DNA from 4 places in the Janthinobacterium sp. 67 genome. Region 4 is predicted to be linked to each of the others. Evidence: predicted binding sites of a transcription regulator. Region 4 holds the regulator's gene; each other region holds the start of a gene.

Region 1 (6,090 bases), 990 kb from region 4:
TGGCCTTGCTCCCAGGAAGCGGGCAAGCCATCGATGCGCGCCTGGTAGCTTTGCGCGCGCTGGCGGAAGATGGCGCGCACTTCGTTTTCTTTCGGGTCCGTTTCCAGCACGTGTTCGCGCGCGCTCAGCTGCGTCAGCACCTTGCCATAGGCGATCTGTGGCACGGGATTGTCCGCATGCTTGACCGACAGCCACATGGCGGGAATCAGAAAGGCGACGAGGATGATGATGTATTGGGCCACCTGCGTCCACGTGATGGCGCGCATGCCGCCCAGAAAGGAGCACACGAGAATGCTGGCCAGGCCCAGGAAGATGCCGACGGAAAAATCCACGCCCGTGAAGCGCGAGGCGATCAGGCCGACGGCGTAGATCTGCGCCACCACATAGGTAAACGACACGATGATGGTGGCGGCCACGGCCACCACGCGCACGCTGGCGCCCCGCTTGTCGGTGCCGCTGCCGTAGCGGGCGGCGAGGAAATCGGGAATCGTGTATTGGCTGAACTTGCGCAGGTAGGGCGCGATCAATAGCGCCACCAGGCAATAGCCGCCCGTCCAGCCCATGATGAAGGCCAGGCCGTCGAAGCCGTTCAGGTACAAGCCGCCGGCCAGGCTGATGAAGCTGGCGGCCGAGATCCAGTCGGCGGCCGTGGCCATGCCGTTGAACATGGCCGGCACCCGGCGCCCCGCCACATAGTATTCGGTGACGTTCGAGGTGCGGCTGATGACGCCGATGGTGGCGTACAGGGTGATGGTGACGAGCATGAACAGATAGCCTATCCACGCGCGCGGCATGCCTTCCTGTTCCAGCACGGACAAGGCCAGCAGGAAGGCGGCGAAACCGGCCGTAAACAGCAGGTAGTAGCGGCTCAGCCGGGCAAAGAAGCTGCGCTGGCCGCTCATGCTCGCTCCTCGGCATGGAAGTCGCGGTCCAGGCGCCGCATGCGCCAGGCATAGAAGGCGATGATGGCCAGGTACACGAGCGAGGCGCCCTGGGCCGCCATATAGAAGGGCAGGGGCCAGCCGAACAGGTTCAGGTGCAGCAGCTCGCGCGCATAGAACACGGTCAGGAAGCCCGTCAGCAGCCAGACCAGCAACAGGATGGCCGTCAGGCGCCGCGTCTTGCGCCAGTGGATATCGCGGCGCGCCTGCAGCTCGGGGCTGGGCGCGTGCGATGGCCGCGGCGGAGAAACGGGTGGGCTCGGCTTATCCATACGTGATGTCATCCTCTTCTGGCGCCTCCGGCAACAGCAGGGCGATGCTCAGGCGCAGCAGGGTGCCCGGCAGTTTCGGCGACTGCGCGCGCGGATTGTTGAAAATATCGACTTCCGCGCCGTGCTGCTGGGCAATCTCGCGCACGATGGCCAGGCCCAGGCCGCTGCCGTCCACATTGCTGCCAAGAATGCGGTAAAAGCGCTCGAACACGTGGGCCCGCTCGGCCGGCGCGATGCCTGGGCCCGTATCTTCCACCTCCAGGATGGCCAGTTCCAGGGTGCTGCGCACGCGCACCGTGACGCTGCCGCCCGTCGGCGTGTAGCGCAGGGCATTGTCGATCAGGTTGCTCAGCAGCTCGCGCAGCATCATGGCATTGCCGGAAATCATGATCGAATACGCGGGCTGTTCGAAGCCCAGGTCGATATGCTGGGCAAACGAGGCTTGCACCCAGTCCTGCACCACGCCGCGCGCCAGTTCGCTCAGCTCGATCGGCTCGAACGCCGTGCCCGCCTGCGGCTGGTTTTCCGCGCGCGCCAGGGCCAGCAACTGGTTGACCAGGCGCGTGGCCGCTTCCGAACTTTTCGCCAGTTGCAGCAGCGAGCGGTGGATCTCGTCGTGGTCGGTCTGGCGCAGGGCCAGTTCCGATTGCATGCGCATGCCGGCCAGCGGCGTTTTCATCTGGTGCGCGGCATCGGCGATGAAGCGTTTCTGCATGTCGATCGACAGCGACAGCCGCGAGAGCATCTCGTTGAGCGAACCGACCAGCGGCGTGATTTCCTCGGGTACCTGGCCCGATTCGATGGGAGATAGATCGTCGGGCGGCCGCGCGCGTATGCGTTCCTGCAATTGCGCCAGCGGCGACAGGCCGCGCGCCAGGGCAAACCAGACGAGGGCCAGGATCACGGGCAGGATGATGAACTGCGGCAAAATCACGCCCTTGATGATTTCATTGGCCAGCTGGGCGCGCTTTTCCAGGGTTTCCGCCACTTGCACCAGCGCGCGGCTTTGCTCATCGTCGTTGCCGGAAGGAATGTCGAGATAGCTGAACGCCACGCGCACGGGCGTGCCGTGGATGGTGTCGTTGCGAAACAGCACCATGCCGCTGCGGTATTTGTCGGGGTCTTGCGGCGGCGGCAAATCGCGGTCGCCGGCCAGGTATTCGCCGCGCGGGCCCACCACCAGGTAATACAGGGTGTCGACATCGTCGCCGCGCAGCAAGTCGCGTCCGTTATTATTGCTGCCCTTTTCGTTCTTGTCGGGCGCGCGGCGCAGCATGGCGCCGTCCGCCTGCTTGACCTGCTGCGTGAGCACCGTCACGCTGTCTTCCAGCGCATGGTCGAACGGCTGATTGGCGATGCCCTTGGCCACCAGATAGGTGATGGCGATGCTCATCGGCCACAGCAGCAGCAGGGGCGCCAGCATCCAGTCGAGGATTTCGCCGAACAGCGAATGCTCGATGGTGTCGTCCTGCTCCGTGGTGGGCGGCTCGAACCAGTCGTCGTCGTCCGGCTCGTCCGCTGGCGCCTCGCGCGCCTTCACTTGCTGGCAGGTCCGCTGGCCGGGCTTGCCGACTCGCCCGCTTCGGCGTTCAGGCGCGCCGCTTCCGAGTATTTTTCCAGGCAATAGCCGAGGCCGCGCACGGTGGCGATGCGCACGCCGCCCACCTCGATCTTCTTGCGCAGGCGGTGCACATATACTTCGATGGCGTTGTTCGACACTTCCTCGCCCCATTCGCACAGGTGGTCAACCAGCTGCTCTTTCGACACGAGGCGGCCGGTGCGGCCCAGCAAGATTTCCAGCAAGCCCAATTCGCGCGCCGACAGGTCGAGCATCTGGTCGTTGATGTAGGCGCTGCGCCCTACCTGGTCGTAGCTGAGAGGGCCGTGCTTGATGATGGTGGCGCCGCCGCCGGCGCCGCGGCGCGTCAGGGCGCGCACTCTTGCCTCCAGTTCCGACAAGGCGAACGGCTTGGCCATATAATCATCGGCACCGAGGTCGAGGCCATTGACGCGTTGTTCGATGGAATCGGCGGCCGTCAGGATCAGCACGGGCAGCAGCGAGGCGCGCGCGCGCAGGCGGCGCAGCACTTCCAGTCCGGACATTTTCGGCAGGCCCAGGTCGAGGATCAGCAAGTCGAATTCCTGGGTGGACAGGGCCGTATCGGCCTCCTGGCCCGTCTTGACGTAGTCGATCGCATAACCGGACTGGCGCAGCGAGCGGGTCAGGCCATCGGCCAGCACGCTGTCATCTTCGGCAAGTAAAATACGCATGGTGCACTTCCTATGCTTGCGGCGGTAGAAGCTTGTATTGTGTTTCATTTTCCGCAAGGTGGCGAATTTTTATGAAAATCCGCGGTTGTATTGATCTGTTTCAAAACAAATCCACGTTCCGCTTGCATTGATCACTGTTTTTTTATACAGTACTGTCTGTGTAAAGAATTTAACCCACTGGCGCTATCGCAGGCTGCACGGTTCACGTAGATGCGTCACGTGAATCCGCAACTGTAGAACGGCTGAAAGAACATATGGACGATAAAAAAGCTGTAGTACCCGCATCGGAAAAAGCCAAGGCGCTCGCCGCCGCACTGGCGCAGATCGAGAAGCAGTTTGGCAAAGGTTCGGTCATGCGCATGGATGCCAGCGCACCGATCGAAGAAGTGCAAGTCGTGTCGACCGGTTCGCTCGGCCTCGATATCGCGCTGGGCGTGGGCGGCTTGCCGCGCGGCCGCGTGGTGGAAATCTACGGTCCGGAATCGTCGGGTAAAACCACCTTGACCCTGCAAACCATCGCCGAAATGCAAAAACTGGGCGGCACGTGCGCCTTTATCGATGCCGAGCATGCACTCGACGTCGGTTACGCGCAAAAGCTGGGCGTGAACCTGCATGAATTGCTGATCTCGCAACCGGACACGGGCGAGCAGGCGCTGGAAATCTGCGACGCCCTCGTGCGTTCGGGCAGCGTCGACCTCGTCGTCATCGACTCCGTGGCCGCACTGACGCCACGCGCCGAGATCGAAGGCGACATGGGCGACTCCCTGCCAGGCCTGCAAGCACGTCTGATGTCGCAAGCCCTGCGCAAGCTGACCGGTTCCATCAACCGCACCAATACCCTGGTCATCTTCATCAACCAGATCCGCATGAAGATCGGCGTGATGTTCGGCAGCCCGGAAACGACCACGGGCGGCAATGCGCTGAAATTCTACGCCTCCGTGCGCCTCGATATCCGCCGCACCGGCTCGATCAAGTCCGGCGATGAAGTAATCGGCAACGAAACCAAGGTCAAGGTCGTCAAGAACAAGATCGCGCCACCGTTCAAGGAAGCGCACTTCGACATCCTGTACGGCGCAGGCACTTCGCGCGAAGGCGAAATCCTGGACCTGGGCTCGGATGCCAAGATCGTGGAAAAATCCGGCTCGTGGTACAGCTACAACGGCGAACGCATCGGCCAGGGCAAGGACAACGCCCGCGCCTTCCTGCAAGAGCGTCCGGCGCTGGCCCGCGAAATCGAAAACAAGGTCCGCGCTTCGCTGGGCGTGCGCGAACTGCCGCCGCTGGCTGCTGAAAAGCCGGAAAAAGCCGATAAAGCCGCCGACAAGGCTGCCAAGGCTGCGGAAGCCAAGCCAGAGTAGGTCGGATTAGCGCGGCAAAGCCGCACGTAATCCGACAACGCCACAGACGTCAACAATGTTGTCGGATTACGGCCCAAGGGGCCTAATCCGACCTACGCATGGCTTGCCGCAAGGTAGGACCATGATCGCCGTCCCGCGCTGTTGCGCCGGGCGGCGATTGTGTTTGGGTGACGTGATCGTGGAATGAAAGACAAGGTGGGTGTATGGCCGCAGTACAACTAAGCCTGAAGGGCAGGGCGCTACGCTTTTTGTCGATGCGTGAACACAGCCGCATGGAATTGCGGCGCAAGCTGCAGCGGCATGCGCAAGAGGGCGATGACGTGGAAGCCTTGCTCGACAGCCTGGAGCAAGCCAATTGGCTGTCGCAGGAGCGCTTTTCCGAGTCGCTGATCCACCGCCGCTCGGCCCGCTTCGGCAACAGCCGCATCATGGCCGAATTGCAAAGCCATGGCATCGGCGGCGAAGCGCTGCAGGAACTCAAGGCGGGCCTGGCCGAAGGCGAAGTTGCGCGCGCCTGCGAAGTATGGCGCCGCAAGTTCGGGCAAGTGGCGCAGGACGCCGAGCAGCGCAGCAAGCAGATGCGCTTCCTGATGCAGCGCGGCTTTTCCCAGCGCGCCGTACAGGTGGCCTTGAAGGGGCTGGAGCCCGACGAGGAATAAGGCCGGCCAGGGTGCGCCGGCCGCTCCCGCCGTGCCGCCACGAACTGCGCTTTCAAACGCCGTCTGTTTCCCGTATGGCGACGCCGCGCGATCGGGTATGCTGGCGCTCGAACGCTGTGCGATGCGCACAGCCCCTGACCGTGACAGGATCGAGATGAGCAACTGGAATGCCGGCTATATGGCCGAAATTGCCTATACCTATGGCTACTACGAAGAATTGAATCCTCTGCGCCTGCGGCTGCCCCTGCTGGCCGCCGGCCTGGCCTTGCCGGCCAGCGGCACGGCTTGCGAACTGGGCTTTGGTCAGGGCGTCAGCGCCAACATCCATGCGGCGGCGTCCGCCACGCGCTGGCATGGCAATGATTTCAATCCGTCCCAGGCCGCCTTTGCGCAGGAGCTGGCCAGCGCGGCCGGCGCCGGCGCGCAATTTACGGACGAATCGTTCGCGCAGTTTTGCCGCCGCGACGACTTGCCCGATTTCGACTTCATCTGCCTGCACGGAATCTGGAGCTGGGTTTCGGCGGAAAATCGCGCGCTGATCGTCGACTTCCTGCGGCGCAAGCTGAAAGTCGGCGGTGTCGCCTTCATC
Region 2 (6,090 bases), 1.4 Mb from region 4:
GAGCTTCACGCCTTTCTTGTAGACGAGCCACAGCGGCACTTGCACGCCATCGCGCGCCGTCACCCACAGGCGCTGCGTCGTGTAGCGGCTGCCGTCGAAGCCGCCGACGATTTCCTGTTGCTTCAGCACCGTGCGCTTGCCGTCTTGCATCGCCACGTCGATGACGGTGGGCGGCGTGACGGGCGACTGGTAGGACATGCGAAATTGCGTGGCGGAAAACTCCGGCGTGCCGACGGATGTTGCCAGGTAGACAGGGTCGTCGAACTGCACCGTCTTCCAGTTTTTATGCGCGAAATCGTAGATGCGCGCGCGGTTCAGGGCGCGCGCCTTTTCCATCACCACCAGGTAGCCCTGGAAGACGTCGATGGACTGGATCACGGCATCCTTGTTATGCGGCACGACGCTCTTCCAGTGCTTCGGCTGCGGGGCGGTCACCGGCGCGCTGACGACACGGAAATTCTTCGCATCTTTATTGGTGACGATATACAACTGGCCGTCGCGGTGCTCGACGATGTAGCGGTGGCCTTTTTCGCGTTTCAGCACGCTCTGGAAACTGCCTTGCGGCTTGCTCGTTGGCAGCAGCAGCACTTCGCTCGTATCCGTGCTGCCCGAGGTGAGCACGAAGAACTGCTTGTCGTGCGTACGGTCCACGTGGATGGCGAACTGTTCCACCGGTTCGTGGTAAACCTGTTGCGGCGCGCCGCCCAGGGCCAGGCGGAACACGCGGTCCGAGCGCTTGGTGGTGGCGTCTTCCTGCGCCAGCATCAGGGTGGCGTTGTTGGCCGCCCACGCCAGCGAGGTCACGCGCGGCATGGTGTCCGTGAGCAGCTTGCCTGTCTTCAAATCCTTGACGTGCAGCTCGTACTGGCGGAAACCCGTCGTGTCGGTGGTGTAGGCCAGCAGTTGTTCATTCGGGCTGATGGCAAATGCGCGCACGGCAAAGAATTTGTGGCCTTCGGCCAATTGATTCTGGTCCAGCAGGATTTCCTCAAGCGCCTGCGCATCGTAGGCGCCGTTGGCGCCGACGGGACGGCGGCAGTGAATCGGGTATTGCTTGCCCGCTTCCATGCGCGTGTAATAGTAGAAATTGCCCTGGCGCGCAGGCACGGACAAGTCCACTTCCTGCATGCGCCCCTTGACCTCCGCAAACACCTTGTCGGCCAGCGGCTGGATCGGTGCCGTGACGGCGGCCGTGTAGGCGTTTTCCGCATTCAGGTAGTCGATCACGGCAGGATCGGTTTTCTTTTGCAGCCAGCGGTAGTCGTCCGTGACGACGGTGCCGTGGCGCGTTTCCTGCCAGGCCGTCTTGGCGGCAACGGGGGCCGACATGGTGGCGGCGTCAGCGGCCAGCGCGGATGGCGCCAGCGTGGACAGCAGCAGGGCCGGCAGGATGGATAACCAGGCGGACCGGCGGCGCGCAGCGTGATGGGTGATGGACAAGGCGACTCCTTTGAATAGTTGTGTCAGGATTGTAATCTTGCTATTGAGAAAAGCAACCGCCGTGCGCGTGCGTTTCAGCTTGCATCCACGGGCATTTCCAGCGATACTGTATATAACTACAGTATTTCGCCGCGAGGTGTCCTTGACCGCATCTGCCCCCGTACCCTCCGAACCGCGCCGCTGGATAGCCCACCTGGACATGGACGCCTTCTTTGCCTCCGTGGAATTGTTGAAATATCCGGAATTGCGCGGCGAAGCCGTCGTCATCGGCGGCGGGCGCTTGCAGCAGCCCGTGCTGCAGGAAGACGGCACGCGGCAGTTTGCGCGCATGCGCGACTACGTGGGGCGCGGCGTCGTCACCACGTCGACCTATGCGGCGCGCGTGTTCGGCGTCTTTTCCGCCATGGGCATCATGAAGGCGGCCAAGCTGGCGCCCGACAGCATCCTGTTGCCGGCCGATTTTGAAGCTTACCGCGACTATTCGGCCCGCTTCAAGCAGGCCGTGGCCCAGCTGTGTCCCATCATCCAGAACGTGGGTATCGATGAAATCTATGTCGACCTGACGGAATACGGCGAGCAGGCGCCGGCCATGGCGGCCCGCCTGAAGGCGGCCGTGTTTGAGGCCACGGGCCTGTCGTGCTCGATCGGCCTGGCGCCCAACAAATTGCTGGCGAAAATCTGTTCCGACCTGGAAAAACCGGACGGCCTGACCATCCTGCACCCGGAGGATGTCGCCACGCGCGTGTGGCCCTTGCCGGCGAAAAAGATCAACGGCATCGGCCCCAAGGCGACGGCCAAGCTGGAAGCACTGGGCATCATCACCATCGGCGAGCTGGCCCGGGCCGACATGGCCATGCTGCGCACGCAGTTCGGCGACCTGTACACGGGCTGGCTGCGCCAGGCGGCGCTGGGCATCGATGACCGGCCCGTGCAGACGAGCCGGGAAACCAAGTCCGTCAGTCGTGAAACGACGTTCGAGCGCGACTTGCAGGTGGTGCGCGACCGCGCCACCCTGTCGGAAAAGCTGGAAAGCCTGTGCACGCGCGTGGCGGGCGACCTCGACAAACAATCGCTGGCGGGGCGCACGGTGGGCATCAAGCTGCGTTTCGAGGATTTCAGCACCGTCACGCGCGACGTCACCTTGCCCAGTGCCACGGCGGATGCCGCCGCCATCCTGCGCGCCAGCCGCGATTGCTTGCGGCGCGTGCCATTTGACAAAAAAATCCGCCTGCTGGGCGTGCGCATCTCCACCTTGTCCGACCCTGCCCTCGTGACGCGGCAGGCGCCGGCCCAGGCGGAGCTGTTTCCCGCCCTGTAGCGGCATTCCCCACGCAGCAACAACACCGCGCCAGTCCGCGCTTTTGACGGCATTTCCGTGTTGAAAGTGTAGAATGGCGTTCCCCTGGCACTACTGAAACAAACGGAAGACAAAAACTATGTGGTTCAAGAATCTTCAGATTTACCGCCTGCCCGCACCGTGGGCTTACACGCCAGAACAACTGGAAGAGGCGCTGTCCTCGAACAAATTTACGCCGGCGACCAGCATGGATCTGATGCGCCAGGGCTGGGATACGCCACGCCCGAACGGCGGCCTGGTCCACGTGGTCAACAAGCAGATGCTGATCCTGCTGGGCACGGAAAAGAAACTGCTGCCAGCGACCGTCATCAATCAGGTGGCCAAGGCCCGCGCTGCCGAGATGGAAGAAGCGCAAGGCTTTGCCCCAGGCAAGAAGGCCATGAAGGAATTGAAGGAACGCGTGGCCGACGAACTGCTGCCGCGCGCCTTCAGCATCCGCAGCAACGTCTGGACGTGGATCGACCCCGTCAATGGCTGGCTGGTGGTCGATGCCGCCAGCCCGGCGAAAGCCGATGAAGTCATCAAGCTGCTGTTGAAAGCCGTCGACAAACTGCCGCTGGAAAGCCTGCGCGTGCAGCGCTCGCCCGTGGCGGTGATGACGGAATGGCTGCAGGCCGACGATGCGCCGGCCGGCTTCACGGTCGACATGGATACGGAATTGCGCGCCACGGGTGAAAGCAAGGCCACCGTGCGCTATGTGCGCCACACCTTGGAAGCGGACGACGTGCGCCGCCACATCGCGGCCGGCAAGCAGTGCACGCGCCTGGCCATGACGTGGAACGACAAGATCTCGTTCGTGCTGACGGAGTCCCTGGCCATCAAGAGCGTCAAGCCGCTGGACGTGATCAAGGAAACGGAATCGAGCACGAAGAACGACGAAGAGCGTTTCGACGGCGACGTGATGCTGATGACGGGCGAGCTCTCCAAGCTGATGGCCGACGTGGTGGTAGCATTGGGTGGCGAAGCGACGGCGTAACAGCAGTCATGCCGGTACAAAAAAGGAGCTGCGGCTCCTTTTTTTCGTCTGCGTAATATGTTTCGGCATAAAAAAAAGCGCCTTGCACGGTGAAGTGCAAGGCGCTTTCGGACAAGCTAATTCAAAACGTCACATTAGAACTTGTAGTTGCCGGTGATGTAGAACGAACGCATCATTGGATCGGCGTAGCGTGGGTCGAAACCAACCTGGTGGCCCGACGAAGCGCGCAGCGACAGCGGTGGCGCACGGTCGAACAGGTTTTTGATGCCTGCGCGGATCGTGGTTTGCTTGTCAAAGGCGAAACGTGCTTGCCAGTCGAACGTCGTGTACGACGGTACTTGCAGGCGGAAATCGTCTATTTTGGTTTTGGTGTCCTCGTTGTATACGCTTGCTGCCGCATCGGTGTAGCCGTTACGGTAGTTGACCGTGACCGTGTTGCTCAGGCGGCCCGTATCCAGGGTCGTCGTCAGCTTCATCAGGTTGCGGAACGTGACTTCGTTGGTGTCGCCGAAGAAGTTCATGTTGCTGGTGAACACGTTGTTGCTGCCCGCCTTGGTGTAGTTCGCGTGCAACATGTGCGTACCGCTCAATTGGGCGGTCAGCTTGCCGAAGGAGAACTTGTGGTTGGCCGACAGATCCCAGTCGATACCACGGTATTCCTTCTTGCCGACGTTGACCGACAGTTTCTTGAACGCGTAGTAGGTATTGCCGGTCGATGGCTCCTTGTAGTAATCGAAGCTCGTCGCATACTTGACCGGATCGGCAAATGCCTGATCTTCGGTGATTTCCGAGACGGCATTGCGCAGTTTCACATCCCACAGGTCGGCGCCGAACGAGAAGGCAGAGCTAGGCTCAACACGGAAGCCCAGGGTGAACTGTTTCGATTTTTCCGATTGCAGTTCTGGATTGCCTTCCGATACGGCGTTGTATTGAATTGGTTCGCCGCGGCAGAACTCGGTACCTGGATATGGGCAGGTAAATTTCTTGGCGGTAAAGCCAGCATTGACCAGTGGCTGAGCGATGTCCAGCATGCTTGGCGCCTTGAAGCCCGTGCCGTAGGAGCCGCGGATCAGCACGGTTTGTACCGGCTGCCAGCGTGCCGATACCTTGTAGGTATTGGCGCTGTCTTTTTTACCGACAGTTTTGCTGTTCAGTTTGTCATCGATCGCCTTGACGGCATCGTAACGGCCACCGACGGTCATTTCGAATGACTTGGTCAACGGTGCCAGCAACTCGACAAACGCGCCGTAGGTGTCGCGGCTCATGTCGTAGGCAGCTTTCGTGTTGAAGCTGTAGATGTCGTCACCGGTGGCGCCTGGCGACTGCTCATAGCGGTAGGTGCGGTAGTCGCCGCCGATACCCAGGCTGGCCTTGCCGCCTGGCAAGGAGAACAATTCACGCGAACCGTGCGTGTCGATGCCGCGCATCGTGGTCGATGCGGTACGCACGGAGCCGACGAACTGCGCGCCGGCGACTTGCGCTTGCACGGATGGCTTTTGGCCCAACGCGAACGCATCGAAATCCGGATTGGCCAGGATCGCATTGAAGCCCTGATTTGTCGCGTAGCCGCCGGTGTAACGCTCGTCGATCGAGTTTTGCGACCAGGTCAGGCCGCTTTCGAAGTTCCACGCGCCCAGTTCGCCTTCCACGCCAACCACCATGTGCTTGGTTTGGGTAACGGTCTGGCTTGCACGCAAACCGAAGTCGGTGCTGCGGTAGTTGGCCGTGACCGATTTGATATCAGCCTGTTGCGCTGGCGTCAGGTAAGGTTGCACGTATGTCGCGTAGGCAGCTGGATTATTGAACACCAGCTCGTCAACGTTGGTTTTAGGGTTTTTTACCGTTTGCGCGATCGAGATGGGGATCGGGTTGGCGGCGATACGCGCCGTCAGGTCGTAGCGCGAGTAGGCCAGTTCGGCGAACGCGTTTAGGCTGTCATTGAGCTTGTACGTTGCTTTGGAAAACAGGCTGTCGCGTTTCGATTGCGGCACGATTTCCACGGTGGAACCCGTGTCGAAGCCGCAAGCGCGTGCATTGCCGGTCGTGACGAAGGAGTCGTCAGGGCAATTTCCGTTTTGCCGCAAGTAAGGCGTGAAGGAAGTCGATGCGCTGTTCTTCGTTTTGTAGGCAACAGTGGCGCCTGCTGGCGAAGCCGATGTGCTGGTGCGGTCCCAGATGTAGTTCTTGCCGCCGCGGTTGAATTTCACGAACGAGGTATCGGCGAATTTGCGATCGGTCGCTACCAGTTTCGACTGCTCGTCGTGGCGGTAGGACAGCAGCACGTTGAAACGGTCTTCGTCCAGGTCGCCGAAACCGT
Region 3 (6,090 bases), 240 kb from region 4:
GCCTGAAGTTACCCACAGCTGACGTGGACATGCCTGAGGATAACTGCCGCAAAAACTCCGCAAAGCCATTGCCTCTAGGGTTTCCACAACAACCTGATGCCAGTCTATTGGCCACTAAGCCTCTGGCAATTCAACCGTCTGTCTGCAGAGCCTCGATGAAGATTTGCCGACCGCTCTTTCCCTTGTACTTACGCATGGGAGTGTGCCACCAACGAGTAGCCGGATGCGGGGTAAAAGCGAAGCGGACATGCTGGTGCCCTTGAACTGACTCTTGTGCAACTCGCCATGCCAAGACGCTACAGAAAATGACAATCTGCGGATTAAGAATTTCTAGGACAGCGTTCAACACCGCCGAACTGCGGCTCTTATCAAGCGCGGAAACCACAATAGACTTCCCGGAAACCTGTGCAGGTCGCTGGAAGTAGTTCATGAAGGCCATGCTGTGAAATGGCGAGACTAACGTCGATGCGCCAACGCCGGCATCTACAGCAGCGGCTTCAATGTTGCGATATATGGTCTTCGACTTCTCCCTCCACTTGTTTACTAGGCCGTTGGCGATGATTCCGCGCGTGACAATCCCAGCCTTATCACGGTTTGTTTGATTTCTTATACCGGCATACCACGCGGCCGCGTCGTGATGAAAATCGATGCTTGGTTCCAAATAGTGGCTCTCCCCCAGCACAAGAATCCGAGGACTTTGGCTGTGAAAGGCATGGCCGACCCAGGGATACAACTCTGAGTACAGTTGAAAATGGCCAACGCCGGAAAACTGTTCGTCGTACATTGTGCTTGATGTCATTGCGGTCATCCGAATCAGAGAGGAAGTGCCGCCGAACTGGCTATTTGATTTAGAGAAATATGATTATCCTGCCAAGATTTTGAACGGCCAGCTAAGTGGCCCACGGCAAAGGTTCTTGCTCGTCTTGTGGTGGAGCTGTTTGACTGCGATACAAAGTTTCCCTACTCTTGCCATCTGAACATCCGATTTTCCGAAGTTCGAACAGTCCTGATTTTCTCAAGACTTGGCGCCATGTCTTGCATCCATATCTGCTCGGTACCTGGTCTCGATTTTCCTTCGAGATAAACTCTATCGCGGCGTCGAGGAAGGTCCAACCGCCTACCTGGCAAGCCGTCTCTGCCTTGTGCAAACATTCGACTATCGTGCTCCTCGCCCAGCACACTGAACCGTCAGGATTGATGCCGTGTACGAACATATCCTCGAACGACTTTGACTGCAAGAATGAAGACGCCAGCGCTTGGGTCTCGGCTAAGCTCCTGGCCCAGTCCTTCAGGCGTTCAAAATGCGCATCAATTTGCTCGTAGCAGGCATCGAGGTGGGTGGCAGCTGCGCAGCAGCCGTTTTCATCAAAGATGTCAAAACGTTCGAGGAAATGATGGATGAGGCCATTGCGCAGCGCAACTAGCTCGGCGAGACCATCCTTGCTTTGCGCGTAACGCTCAGGCGACATCGAGATATTGAAGCGCATGCTGGCCCAAGCGACATCAACAGATTGGATGCCGGAACTGGTGTCATCATCCGGTCTAGCCTCGACATCAGATAATGCCGCAGTTAAGTGGTTACCGGTGAACATGCCGACGAGAGTGCCCAAAGTCTTGGTACGCATGTCGGCGAGTTTTTGGTCCTGCGCGGCTTGGAATCGTTCTATCGGGCCTTTCACTGCCATGCCCGCGACCATTGTCTTCAACAACCGCTCGTACTGCTGCAGACGCAGCATGCAGCGTCCTAGCTTACGCTGGACTTCGTGCTGTAGCGCTTTCAAAACACCGTCGGCGTCAACTGTGAATTGAGATGCCTCTGGCTCTGTCGTCACTTCTTCCCGATGCTCTTGTAAGCGCCGAGCGCCGCACCGGCAGTGGCCCCGGTAACGGTGCTGATTATGGGAATTGGAATCATCGAGGCCAAGACACCACCTACCACTGCGCCAGCTGCTGCGTCTTGGACCAGCTTTGACTGAAGAGCGCTTTTGCCCAATTTGCCAATCTCTCCGGCTGCGGCACCTGCAACTTCTCTCACCTTAGTCGCAGCAATTTTCGCATCTTCGAAATCGACTTTACCGTCGCCATTCAAATCGCCGATAAGCACTCCCAGTGCGCTAAGCGTGTTTCCGGCAGCGCCGGTCACCACGCCGAGAGCTGTACCGGCGGACTTGGCGCCAGCTGAGGCTGAGTCACCGACGATACCAGCACCATGTTTAACGGCAGCGAATGACTTTGCCGCGTTTTCCGAAATGGAGTCACCTGCTTTATATGCAAAGTTCGACGTTGTCTGGGCGGCATCACCAACTGCTTCGCCGGCCGCTTTTCCGAATTCGAGCGCCGAGTGGCTAGCCCGTTCGACAGAATTTTTAGCGGCGCTGAGCGAGCTATCGACTGCCGACGATGCAGTATCGGCGACCGACGCGACGGCGTCCCCCATATTCTTTACCAACCCTGCGATTTTGCTTTTCATATTTCATACCCTGATAGAGAACGCATCTTATTTGCATACGTGGTGTTGCGAGTTTAAGCATAGAACGTGGAAATGTCCAATAAGCAATTTTTTCACTTTCTATTAATGAGCCTCAAGGCTCCGATATCTTCGCTCAATACTAATGTCCGACCGAACGTGGCCAACGGCGGGTCGATGATTGTAAAGTTCTCGGTCATTCCAAACCCAACTTCCCAACCGACAAAAAGTACCAGCTCGTTCCCAATCACATCCAAAGTGGCAACGTTCCTTAAAAGCAACAAAATCAGAGATGTCTTTTTTCAGCTCTTGAATTATACTGTATGCATATACAGTATTTTTCATAACACCCTAACCCTTCAACTCTAGCCAAGTGACCAAATACAATGCTGTGCCCACCCCTTATTCAAAGCGATTCAGCCCGCGCGCTTCTGCAACTGCCTCTGCAGGATGTGTGGCGTGCGAGCGAGCTCGCTCTATCCAGGTCAACGACCTGCACGACGGGCCATGCGGTTTTGGATGCGGAACTGCCGAACGGTGGATGGCCCAGGTCCGCCCTGGTGGAAGTGTTGCTGCAACAAGCCGGCATCGGCGAGATGCAGTTACTCAAACCCGCTCTCGCCGAGTTGGCGGCTACACAGCGCATTGCCTTGATTCAGCCGCCATATCTACCGCACGCCATGACATGCAAATCCTGGGGGCTTGTTGACCGCAATCTGCTTTGGCTTCGGCCGAGCAGTTCGGCCGATGCGCTCTGGTCAGCCGAACAAATCCTGAAAAATGGCTCGTGCGGGGCCGTCGTGCTTTGGCAGTCGAATGTCCGCGCGGAGTCCTTGAGACGGTTGAACCTGGCAGCCCAAAGCACAGACACCTGGCTGTGGCTGATGCGGCCGCTTTCCAGCAGTGTCGACTCGTCGCCATCACCGCTTCGAATCGCGCTTCGGCCGGCTCTAGGCGGTGTGTTGGTCGACATTATCAAACGTCGGGGGCCTCATTGTGAAAATCCCTTTTTTATACCGCTTGCGGACATGCCCGCTGGTCGTCAGCATCTGGATGTAGACCATGAAATTACTGTTAAGCGTGCACCTTCCACTACTGCCATTAGAAACGCTGCGGCCATCTTGGTCTGAGCCAGGTCCGTATGCAGTAATGCATCAGGAGCAGGTCACGGCAATATCCCCCGGTGCCGCGCACAGCGGCGTACGCTTGGGGATGCGCATTGGGGGCGTGTCGGCCATCGCACCTGGTACGGTGATACTTGAGCGCAGTCTTGAGAAGGAAGCCTTGGCGCTGGACGCCATCGCAATGGCTCTGTTGCAGTACACCCCAGAGGTGACGCTTCAAGACGATTTCTCTATCCTGATGGATGTGAGCGCCAGCCTGCGTTTATTCAAAGGGCCGCATGCCATCTGTAGTGCCATAGCTCGCAGTATCGCTGCGCTGGGTTTCACCGCGCGCCTTGGCGCAGCGCCTACCGCGCAAGGCGCGTGGCTGCTTGCGCGGAGTTTTCGCCGCAAAGGTACCGTGTTCCGCCGGCGCGCGCTGACTATGAAATCGCTGGAACGCTTGCTCGACAGACTGCCGTGCGGATTGCTTCCCGCCGCCGCGGCATACGACGAATGGCTGGCCGGCATTGGAGCCAAGAACCTCGGCGCATTGCAACGTCTGCCACGCACAGGCCTACTTCGACGCACTAGCAAGGACCTGCTTGCGGACCTCGACCGAGCGTATGGCCAGGCGCCGGAGATGTTCGAGTGGATTAAGGTCCCGTTGACGTTCTCCGAACGGGTTGAGACCTTCGACCGTATCGAACATGCTGATGCACTGTTGCATGGCGCGACGCGACTTATCCTCCAACTCGTGGGTTGGCTGACGTCACTCCAACAGGCGGTCCGTGTTTTCACCATTGTTTTGGAGCATGAGCGCGGGCGTGCGGCGATGCCTCCGACTGAACTCGAAATCGCGCTTGCGGAGCCAGCCTGGCACGAGGCCCACTTGGTGCGATTACTCAAGGAGCGCCTCAGCAAGGTTGAACTCATCGCGCCAGTTATCGCATTGCGGCTCGACGCCAAAAAAATCGAACCAATGCTTCCGCCTAACGAGTCCCTGTTCCCAGAGCCAGGTGGGTCGCCACAGGACTTCCATCGGCTGCTGGAGCTGCTTACGGCACGCCTCGGGGCTGAGAACGTGCTAACGCCGGCGGCAATGCAGGATTACCGGCCCGAGGTCTGCAACGAATGGGTGCCACTTACGGAAAAGTATCGCAAACTGGATGGCGATGAAGTCCTGGAAGGACGCCCGTTCTGGCTCCTGCCAAAACCGATTCCACTGTTGATGCGTGGCGAGCGGCCGTTCTACGGGAGCCCGTTGAAAATTATTCAAGGTCCGGAGCGTCTCGAGGCCGGATGGTGGAACGACCAAACGGCGGCACGCGACTATTTCATTGCGCAGGGCACCGACGCGTCCTGCTACTGGGTCTATCTCGAACGGACGAAGGAAGCCCGCTGGTATCTGCACGGCCTGTACGCCTGAGCCATGAGCGCATCCCACCTTCCATCGCCGGCTCCAGTACTGCCAGACTATGCCGAGCTTCAGGTTTTCAGCCACTACACGTTCCTGCGGGGAGCATCGGCTCCCGAGCAACTGGTCGCGCGCGCCGCAAAGCTAGGGTACGCCGCCATTGCAATTACAGACGAATGCACATTGGCCGGCGTCGTCAAGGCCCACATTGCCGCCAAGGAGCTCGGAATCCACCTTGTCATCGGCAGCCAGATGACTGTGACACCAGAGGATGGCAGTCCGCCCTTCGTTCTCATCATCCTGGCGACGAATAAAAATGGATACGGGAACCTCAGCGAATTGATTACCGTCGCACGAACTCGTTCAGAAAAAGGGACTTACCTGGTGCTGCCCCGCGACATTGCCATGCCGGTCGGGGACCTGGTTCATCTTCGATGTCTACCGGATTGCCAGTTCATTCTTGCACCGAAATATAACGCAAGCTACGAAGAAGTCGAACGGCAGGCTGCGTGGTTAATCCAGTGCGTTCCCGGTCGCGCCCGCATCGCGCTCACCTTGCACCACCGCGCCCAGGACGAAAAACATCGGCAACTGGTGTCCGGTATATCCGAGGAATTCGGGATGCCCGTCGTCGCAACCGGTGATGTCTGCATGCACGTCCGTTCCTACAAGCCGCTTCAGGACACGATGACCGCCATCCGCCATGGCGTTCCGGTCGCGCAATGCGGGTACCGGCTGGCGCCAAACGCTGAGCAACATCTGCGTTCCCGAGTACGCCTGGGTAACCTCTACTCGCGGGAAGCGCTCGACGAATCGGTCCGGGTCGCGCAGCTTTGTGAATTCTCACTCGATGAGCTGCGATATGAGTACCCGCAAGAATTGGTTCCCGACGGCGAAACGGCGACGTCGTACCTTCGCAAGGAGGCATACATTGGCGCGCACTGGCGCTTTCCGGCAGGTATCCCAGAGAACGTCCAGGCGCTACTGGAACGCGAACTGGGTATCATCGCCGAACTCCAGTACGAATCGTATTTTCTAACGGTATTCGATATCGTTCGGTTCGCCAGGTCGCAGCACATTCTCTGCCAGGGCCGTGGCTCGGC
Region 4 (6,090 bases):
TTTTAAAATCAGTAGCACAGTTTAGGAGCACACCATGTGTGGCATCGTCGGCGTCGTTTCCCATCAACCTGTCAATCAATTGCTCTATGATGCATTGTTGCTCCTGCAACATCGCGGTCAGGACGCGGCAGGGATTGCGACCAATCACAGCAGTATGTTTTCCATGCACAAAGCCAACGGCCTCGTGCGTGACGTCTTCCGCACGCGTAACATGCGTTCGCTGCAAGGCAACTCGGGTATCGGCCACTGCCGTTATCCGACGGCCGGATCGTCGAGCGAAGAGGAAGCACAACCGTTCTATGTGAATGCGCCGTTCGGCATCACCCTGGCGCACAATGGCAACCTGACCAACTGGGAACAGTTGAAACAGGAAATGTTCAAGAACGACCGCCGCCACATCAATACCGATTCCGATTCGGAAGTGCTGCTCAATGTGCTCGCGCATGAAATCCAGGAAGCGACGACGGGCCTGAACCTGGACCCGGAAGCCATCTTCAAGGCCGTTACCGTGCTGAACCGCCGCGTCAAGGGTGGCTATGCCGCCGTCGCGCAAATCGCCGGCGTGGGCTTGCTGGCCTTCCGCGATCCGCACGGCATCCGTCCGCTGTGCCTGGGCATCAATGAAACGGAGCAAGGTCCCGAATACCTGATCGCTTCCGAATCCGTGGCCCTGGAAGGCATGGGTTTCCGCTTCGTGCGCGACATCGGTCCCGGCGAAGCCGTGTTCATCGACGCCGACAAGCAATTGCACAGCGCCCAGTGCGCCGACAACGCCAGCCTGAACCCGTGCGTGTTCGAATTCGTCTACCTGGCCCGTCCCGACTCCGTCATCGACGGCGCTTCCGTGTACGCCACGCGCCTGAAAATGGGCGAATACCTGGCCGAGAAGATCCGCGCCGAATTGCCGGGCGTGCATATCGACGTGGTCATGCCGATTCCCGATTCCTCGCGTCCGGCCGCCATCCAGCTGGCCATGGCGCTGAACATCGAGTACCGCGAAGGCTTCATCAAGAACCGCTACATCGGCCGCACCTTCATCATGCCGGGCCAGGCGGCGCGCAAGAAATCCGTGCGCCAGAAGCTCAACGCGATCCCGTCCGAGTTCAAGGACAAAGTCGTGCTGCTGGTCGACGATTCCATCGTGCGCGGCACCACCAGCCGTGAAATCGTGCAGATGGCGCGTGAAGCCGGTGCGACGAAGGTCATCTTCGCTTCGGCCGCGCCACCGGTGATCTACCCGAACGTGTACGGCATCGACATGCCGACGCGCGACGAGCTGATCGCCTACGGCCGCACGACGGAAGAGGTGTGCCGCGAAATCACGGCCGATTACCTGGTCTACCAGGATATCGGCGCGCTGAAGCAGGCCATCGCCGACGTCAACCCGGCCCTGACGAACTTCGAGGCTTCGTGCTTCGATGGCGTCTACGTGACGGGCGACGTGTCGCAGGAATACCTGGACCGCCTGGAATATGCGCGCCACCATCCGAAGGCGGCAGCGCCCGAAGATACGCCACGTTCCCAACTGAACCTGAACCTGGCGACAACGGAAGCATAAGTACCTGCCCGGCCGATGCCGGGCTTTTTTTGGGGTCGGACCTTCAGGTCTGACCCCAGCACTTGCCTTGGGTTAAGCGGCAAGACGAGTATTTTGGAACTTCCACCATGACCACCAAAAAAAACTACGGCTTCACCACCACCATCCTGCATAACGACCGCCGCAAGGGCATCGAGCACGGCTCCTTGCACAAGCCCGTGCATACCTCCGTTGCCTTTGGCTACGCCGATGCGCGCCAGCTGGCGTCCGTGTTCCAAGGCAAGGAAGCGGGCTTCCGCTACGGCCGCCAGGGTAACCCGACCGTTTCCGCGCTGGAAGACAAGGTCAACCAGATGGAAGACGGCGTGGCGACCCTGTGCTTCTCCACCGGCATGGGTGCCATCGGCGCCGTGGTGCAATCGTTGCTGCGCGCGGGCGACCATGTCGTGTCGTCGGCCTTCTTGTTTGGCAACACCAACAGCCTGTGGCAAACGGTGACGGGGCAGGGTATCGGCGTGTCCTTCGTCGACGCCACGGACGTGGCCAACGTGGCGGCCGCCATCACGCCGGCCACGCGCATCGTGTTCGTGGAAACCATCGCCAATCCGCGCACGCAGATCGCCGACCTGAAGAAAATCGGCGACCTGTGCCGCGAAAAAGGCATCTTGTACATCGTCGACAACACGATGACGACGCCATATCTGTTCCGCCCGAAAGCCGTGGGCGCGGGCCTGGTGGTCAATGCCTTGACGAAATCGATCGGCGGCCACGGCAATGCCCTGGGCGGCAGCTTGACGGACACGGGCGTGTTCGACTGGACGCAATATCCGAATATCTTTGAGAATTACAAAAAGGCGGCGCCCGCGCAATGGGGCATCGCGCAAATCCGTGCCAAGGCCTTGCGCGACTTCGGCGCCTCGCTGGGGCCGGAGGCGGCGCACCATATCGCCGTCGGCGCGGAAACCATGGCCTTGCGCATGGACCGCACTTGCTCGAACGCCCTGGCGCTGGCCACCATGCTGGCCGCCGACCCGAGAGTGGCGGCCGTGCATTACCCGGGCCTGGCGTCGCACCCGCAGCACGCGCTGGCGACGGACTTGTTCCGCAGCTATGGCTCGCTGTTCAGCTTTGAGCTGAAAGACGGCATCGACTGCTTCGATTTCCTCAACCGTTTGAACTTGGCCATTCCAGCGAGCAACCTCGGCGACACGCGCACCCTCGTCATTCCCGTCGCCCACACGATTTTCTACGAGATGGGGGCCGAGCGTCGCGCCAGCATGGGTATCGCCGAATCCCTGATCCGCGTGTCGGTGGGCATCGAAGATGAGGCCGATCTGCTCGAGGATTTCAGCAATGCGCTGGACGCATAAGCAGCCGCGCATAATGTAAAAAAGGGCCGCGACAGTCATGCTGTCGCGGCCCTTTTTTTACGCTAAAAGCTTAATGCCAGCTGCGCATGAGTCCTACCGCCAAGCCTTCCAGGGCGAACTCATCTTCCGGCGACACGGTAATCACCTTGAAGTCCGGGTTTTCAGGCAGCAGTTCGATGACGGAGCCCGTCTTCTTGTAGCGCTTGACGGTGACTTCGTCGCCGATGCGGGCGACGACGATCTGGCCATTCTTGGCGCTGTCGACTTTTTTCACGGCCAGCAAGTCGCCATCCATGATGCCGGCGTCGCGCATGGACCAGCCGCGCACCTTGAGCAGGAAGTCGGGCTTGGCCGAGAACAGGGCAGGGTCCACGTTGTAGCTCGCTTCCAGGTTTTCCTGCGCCAGGATGGGCGAGCCCGCAGCCACCCGGCCGATCAGGGGCAGCGACATCAGCAGCGCTGCCGGCACTTTCGACGGCGGCGCTTCGGCGGCCGCGCCGATCAGGCGGATGCCGCGCGAGGTGCCGGGCGAAATCTCGATCGCGCCCTTGCGGGCCAGGGCCTGCAAATGCTCTTCGGCCGCGTTGGCCGATTTGAAACCCAGTTCATTGGCGATTTCGGCACGGGTGGGAGGAAAACCCGTGTTTTCAATCGCGTCCTTGATCAGGTTCAGGATTTGTTCTTGTCGTGCTGTCAGCTTGATCATGAGCGGTGGGTGCATACTAAAATGCTGTCTATATGAACAGTCTGTATTTTTGTACAGTATCGCGCACTATGCAAGGGGATTTCGGCCTTTTTGCGTGATTTTGAAAGAAATACTGCTATCCGGGCAAGAAAGGGGCGGCTTGGCGGGCGCGGCGCAAGCAATGATTGAATAGTTTGCGAAAGGCGGTTATAATCTTCGGCTGACCTTCCCACACCCGTCTTGACGCCGGGGTGGGCGATTATCAATCCGACCTGAAGGAGTTTGCATGCGTCATTATGAAATAGTCTTTATCGTCCATCCGGACCAAAGCGAGCAAGTGCCCGCGATGATCGAACGCTACAAAGCCAGCGTAACCACCCGCGGCGGTTCGGTTCACCGCGTGGAAGATTGGGGCCGCCGTCAAATGGCTTACTCGATCCAAAAGCTGCCTAAAGCACACTACATCTGCCTGAACATCGAATGCGACAACGAGACCCTGGTCGAGTTGGAAACAGCATTCAAATTCAATGATGCCGTGTTGCGTCACCTGACCGTTAAAATGAAGAAAGCTGAAACAGCTCCTTCGCCGATGATGAAATCGGTACAACGCGAAGACGCGGCCAAAAGCCACCGCACCGAAGCACCAGCAGCCGCTCCAGCCGCAGCCGCTTAATTTTTGACCAGGATCGTGCGCTGAACCAGCTACAAGTTACCGCCATCATTGCCGAGCGCGAAATATTGCGCTACACCCCGGCAGGGCTGCCGATTGTGAATGCAGTATTGCAACACAGTTCGCAGCAGATGGAAGCAGGGATTGCCCGTTTGACCGAGTTTGATGTTGCCGCGCTAGCCGCTGGCGAAATCTCAGGCCGGTTCAGTCAGGCAAGCTTGGGCGGGATCTATCAGTTCACGGGTTTCCTGGCCAGAAAAAGCCGCAACAGCAAGAGTTTGGTGTTTCACATCATTGATTTTAGTGCAGTCATTCCCGACTAGCGCATTTTAGATACAGGAGCCTGACATGGCATTCGGTAAAAAGTTCGACAAAAATAAGCTCAAGCTTAAAGAAAAACGCAAACAGCAAAACCCATTGTTCAAACGTAAGAAGTTCTGCCGCTTCACGGCAGCTCACGTTGAGCAAGTCGACTACAAAGACGTCGACACGCTGAAAGACTTCGTCCAGGAAAACGGCAAGATCATGCCAGCACGCCTGACCGGTACCAAAGCGCACTACCAGCGCCAAGTCGACACCGCAATCAAGCGCGCTCGCTTCCTCGCGCTGCTGCCATACACCGATCTGCACCACGCTTAATCGGTCAGATATTCCTGGAGAAGAACTATGCAAATCATTCTGTTAGAAAAAGTTGTTAACGTCGGTAACCTCGGCGAAGTCGTCAAAGTCAAAGACGGTTACGCACGTAACTTCCTGATCCCGCAACGCCTGGCACGTCGTGCTACGGCAACCGCTGTGGCTGAATTCGAAGTCAAGCGCGCTGAACTGGAAAAAGCTGCTGCCGCCAAACTGGCCGCATCGCAAGCCCAGGGCGAAAAACTGAGCGGCCTGACCGTTCAAGTTGCTCAAAAAGCTGGCGTCGATGGCCGTCTGTTCGGTTCCGTCACCAACTTCGACATCGCTGAAGCGCTGACCAAGCAAGGTTTTGCTGTTGAAAAAGCACAAATCCGCATGCCTACCGGCCCGCTGAAGATCGTTGGCGAGCACAACGTTTCGGTTGCTCTGCACACCGACGTGGTCGTGGAAGTTGTTATCGCTGTCGTTCCAGACGCGAACGCGTAATTGTCTGCGGGCCTGGCCCGCAAGCATTGCCGCACTATGAAAAGCCGGGTTCGCCCGGCTTTTTTGTGGCCTTTTTTTCGCTCAATTTCAGCCCTTTATTTTTGCCAGCACGCCGAAGCGGGTATAATTCGCGCCATGAACGCCCCCTCTGATCCGCAACTGGATTCCCTCCGTATTCCGCCGCATTCGATCGAAGCAGAACAATCCGTCATCGGTGGTCTGCTGCGCGACAATGCCGCGTATGACCGCATCGCCGACTTCATGCATGCGGAGGATTTCTATCGCTATGACCATCGCATCATCTTCGAGCAAATCGTCAAGATGGTTAACGCTTCCAAGCCAGCCGATGTCATTACTGTTTTTGAAACCCTGACCCAGCTCGGCAAGGCCGATGACGTGGGTGGACTCGCTTACCTGAACGCCATGGCGCAAAACACGCCATCGGCCGCGAATATCCGGCGTTACGCCGAGATCGTGCGCGACCGCGGCGTGCTGCGCAAGCTCATCACCGTCGCCGACGATATCTCCGGCACGGCCTTCAGCCCGCAAGGCAAGGAAGTCAAGCAGATGCTTGACGAGGCCGAATCGAAGATTTTCGCCATCGCCGAAGAAGGCGCGCGCGGCGCTCAGGGCTGGACCGCCATCCAGCCCCTGCTGACGCAGGTGGTCGAGCGCATCGACGAGCTGTACAGCCGCGACAACCAGA

Evidence for each region. The regulator LexA, encoded in region 4, represses DNA repair genes until DNA is damaged. The targets are predictions, from matches to a motif close to ACTGTATNNNNATACAGT.
Region 1: a site for LexA is predicted at 3,618-3,635, ahead of recA (recombinase RecA). Genes of this name have one in related genera too.
Region 2: a site for LexA is predicted at 1,546-1,563, ahead of dinB (DNA polymerase IV). Genes of this name have one in related genera too.
Region 3: a site for LexA is predicted at 2,786-2,803, ahead of imuA (translesion DNA synthesis-associated protein ImuA). Genes of this name have one in related genera too.

The regions. Positions count from the first base shown of each region.
Region 1 covers NZ_PGES01000001.1:3,512,729-3,518,818, reverse strand. Annotated here, with positions in the region: gene CLU90_RS15790 (sodium:solute symporter family protein) at 1-902, opposite strand, end outside; gene CLU90_RS15785 (DUF4212 domain-containing protein) at 899-1,213, opposite strand; gene CLU90_RS15780 (sensor histidine kinase) at 1,206-2,753, opposite strand; gene CLU90_RS15775 (response regulator) at 2,750-3,484, opposite strand; gene recA (recombinase RecA) at 3,739-4,842, shown strand; gene recX (recombination regulator RecX) at 5,046-5,501, shown strand; gene CLU90_RS15760 (class I SAM-dependent methyltransferase) at 5,656-6,090, shown strand, end outside.
Region 2 covers NZ_PGES01000001.1:3,909,762-3,915,851, reverse strand. Annotated here, with positions in the region: gene CLU90_RS17550 (S9 family peptidase) at 1-1,440, opposite strand, end outside; gene dinB (DNA polymerase IV) at 1,583-2,758, shown strand; gene CLU90_RS17540 (recombination-associated protein RdgC) at 2,877-3,773, shown strand; gene CLU90_RS17535 (TonB-dependent receptor) at 3,908-6,090, opposite strand, start outside.
Region 3 covers NZ_PGES01000001.1:2,290,943-2,297,032, forward strand. Annotated here, with positions in the region: gene CLU90_RS10320 (hypothetical protein) at 131-799, opposite strand; gene CLU90_RS10325 (OST-HTH/LOTUS domain-containing protein) at 891-1,736, opposite strand; gene CLU90_RS10330 (hypothetical protein) at 1,829-2,470, opposite strand; gene imuA (translesion DNA synthesis-associated protein ImuA) at 2,920-3,597, shown strand; gene CLU90_RS10345 (Y-family DNA polymerase) at 3,530-4,999, shown strand; gene CLU90_RS10350 (error-prone DNA polymerase) at 5,003-6,090, shown strand, end outside.
Region 4 covers NZ_PGES01000001.1:2,526,626-2,532,715, reverse strand. Annotated here, with positions in the region: gene purF (amidophosphoribosyltransferase) at 35-1,558, shown strand; gene CLU90_RS11345 (cystathionine gamma-synthase family protein) at 1,666-2,907, shown strand; gene lexA (transcriptional repressor LexA) at 2,978-3,613, opposite strand; gene rpsF (30S ribosomal protein S6) at 3,879-4,265, shown strand; gene priB (primosomal replication protein N) at 4,286-4,585, shown strand; gene rpsR (30S ribosomal protein S18) at 4,611-4,901, shown strand; gene rplI (50S ribosomal protein L9) at 4,929-5,384, shown strand; gene CLU90_RS11315 (replicative DNA helicase) at 5,520-6,090, shown strand, end outside.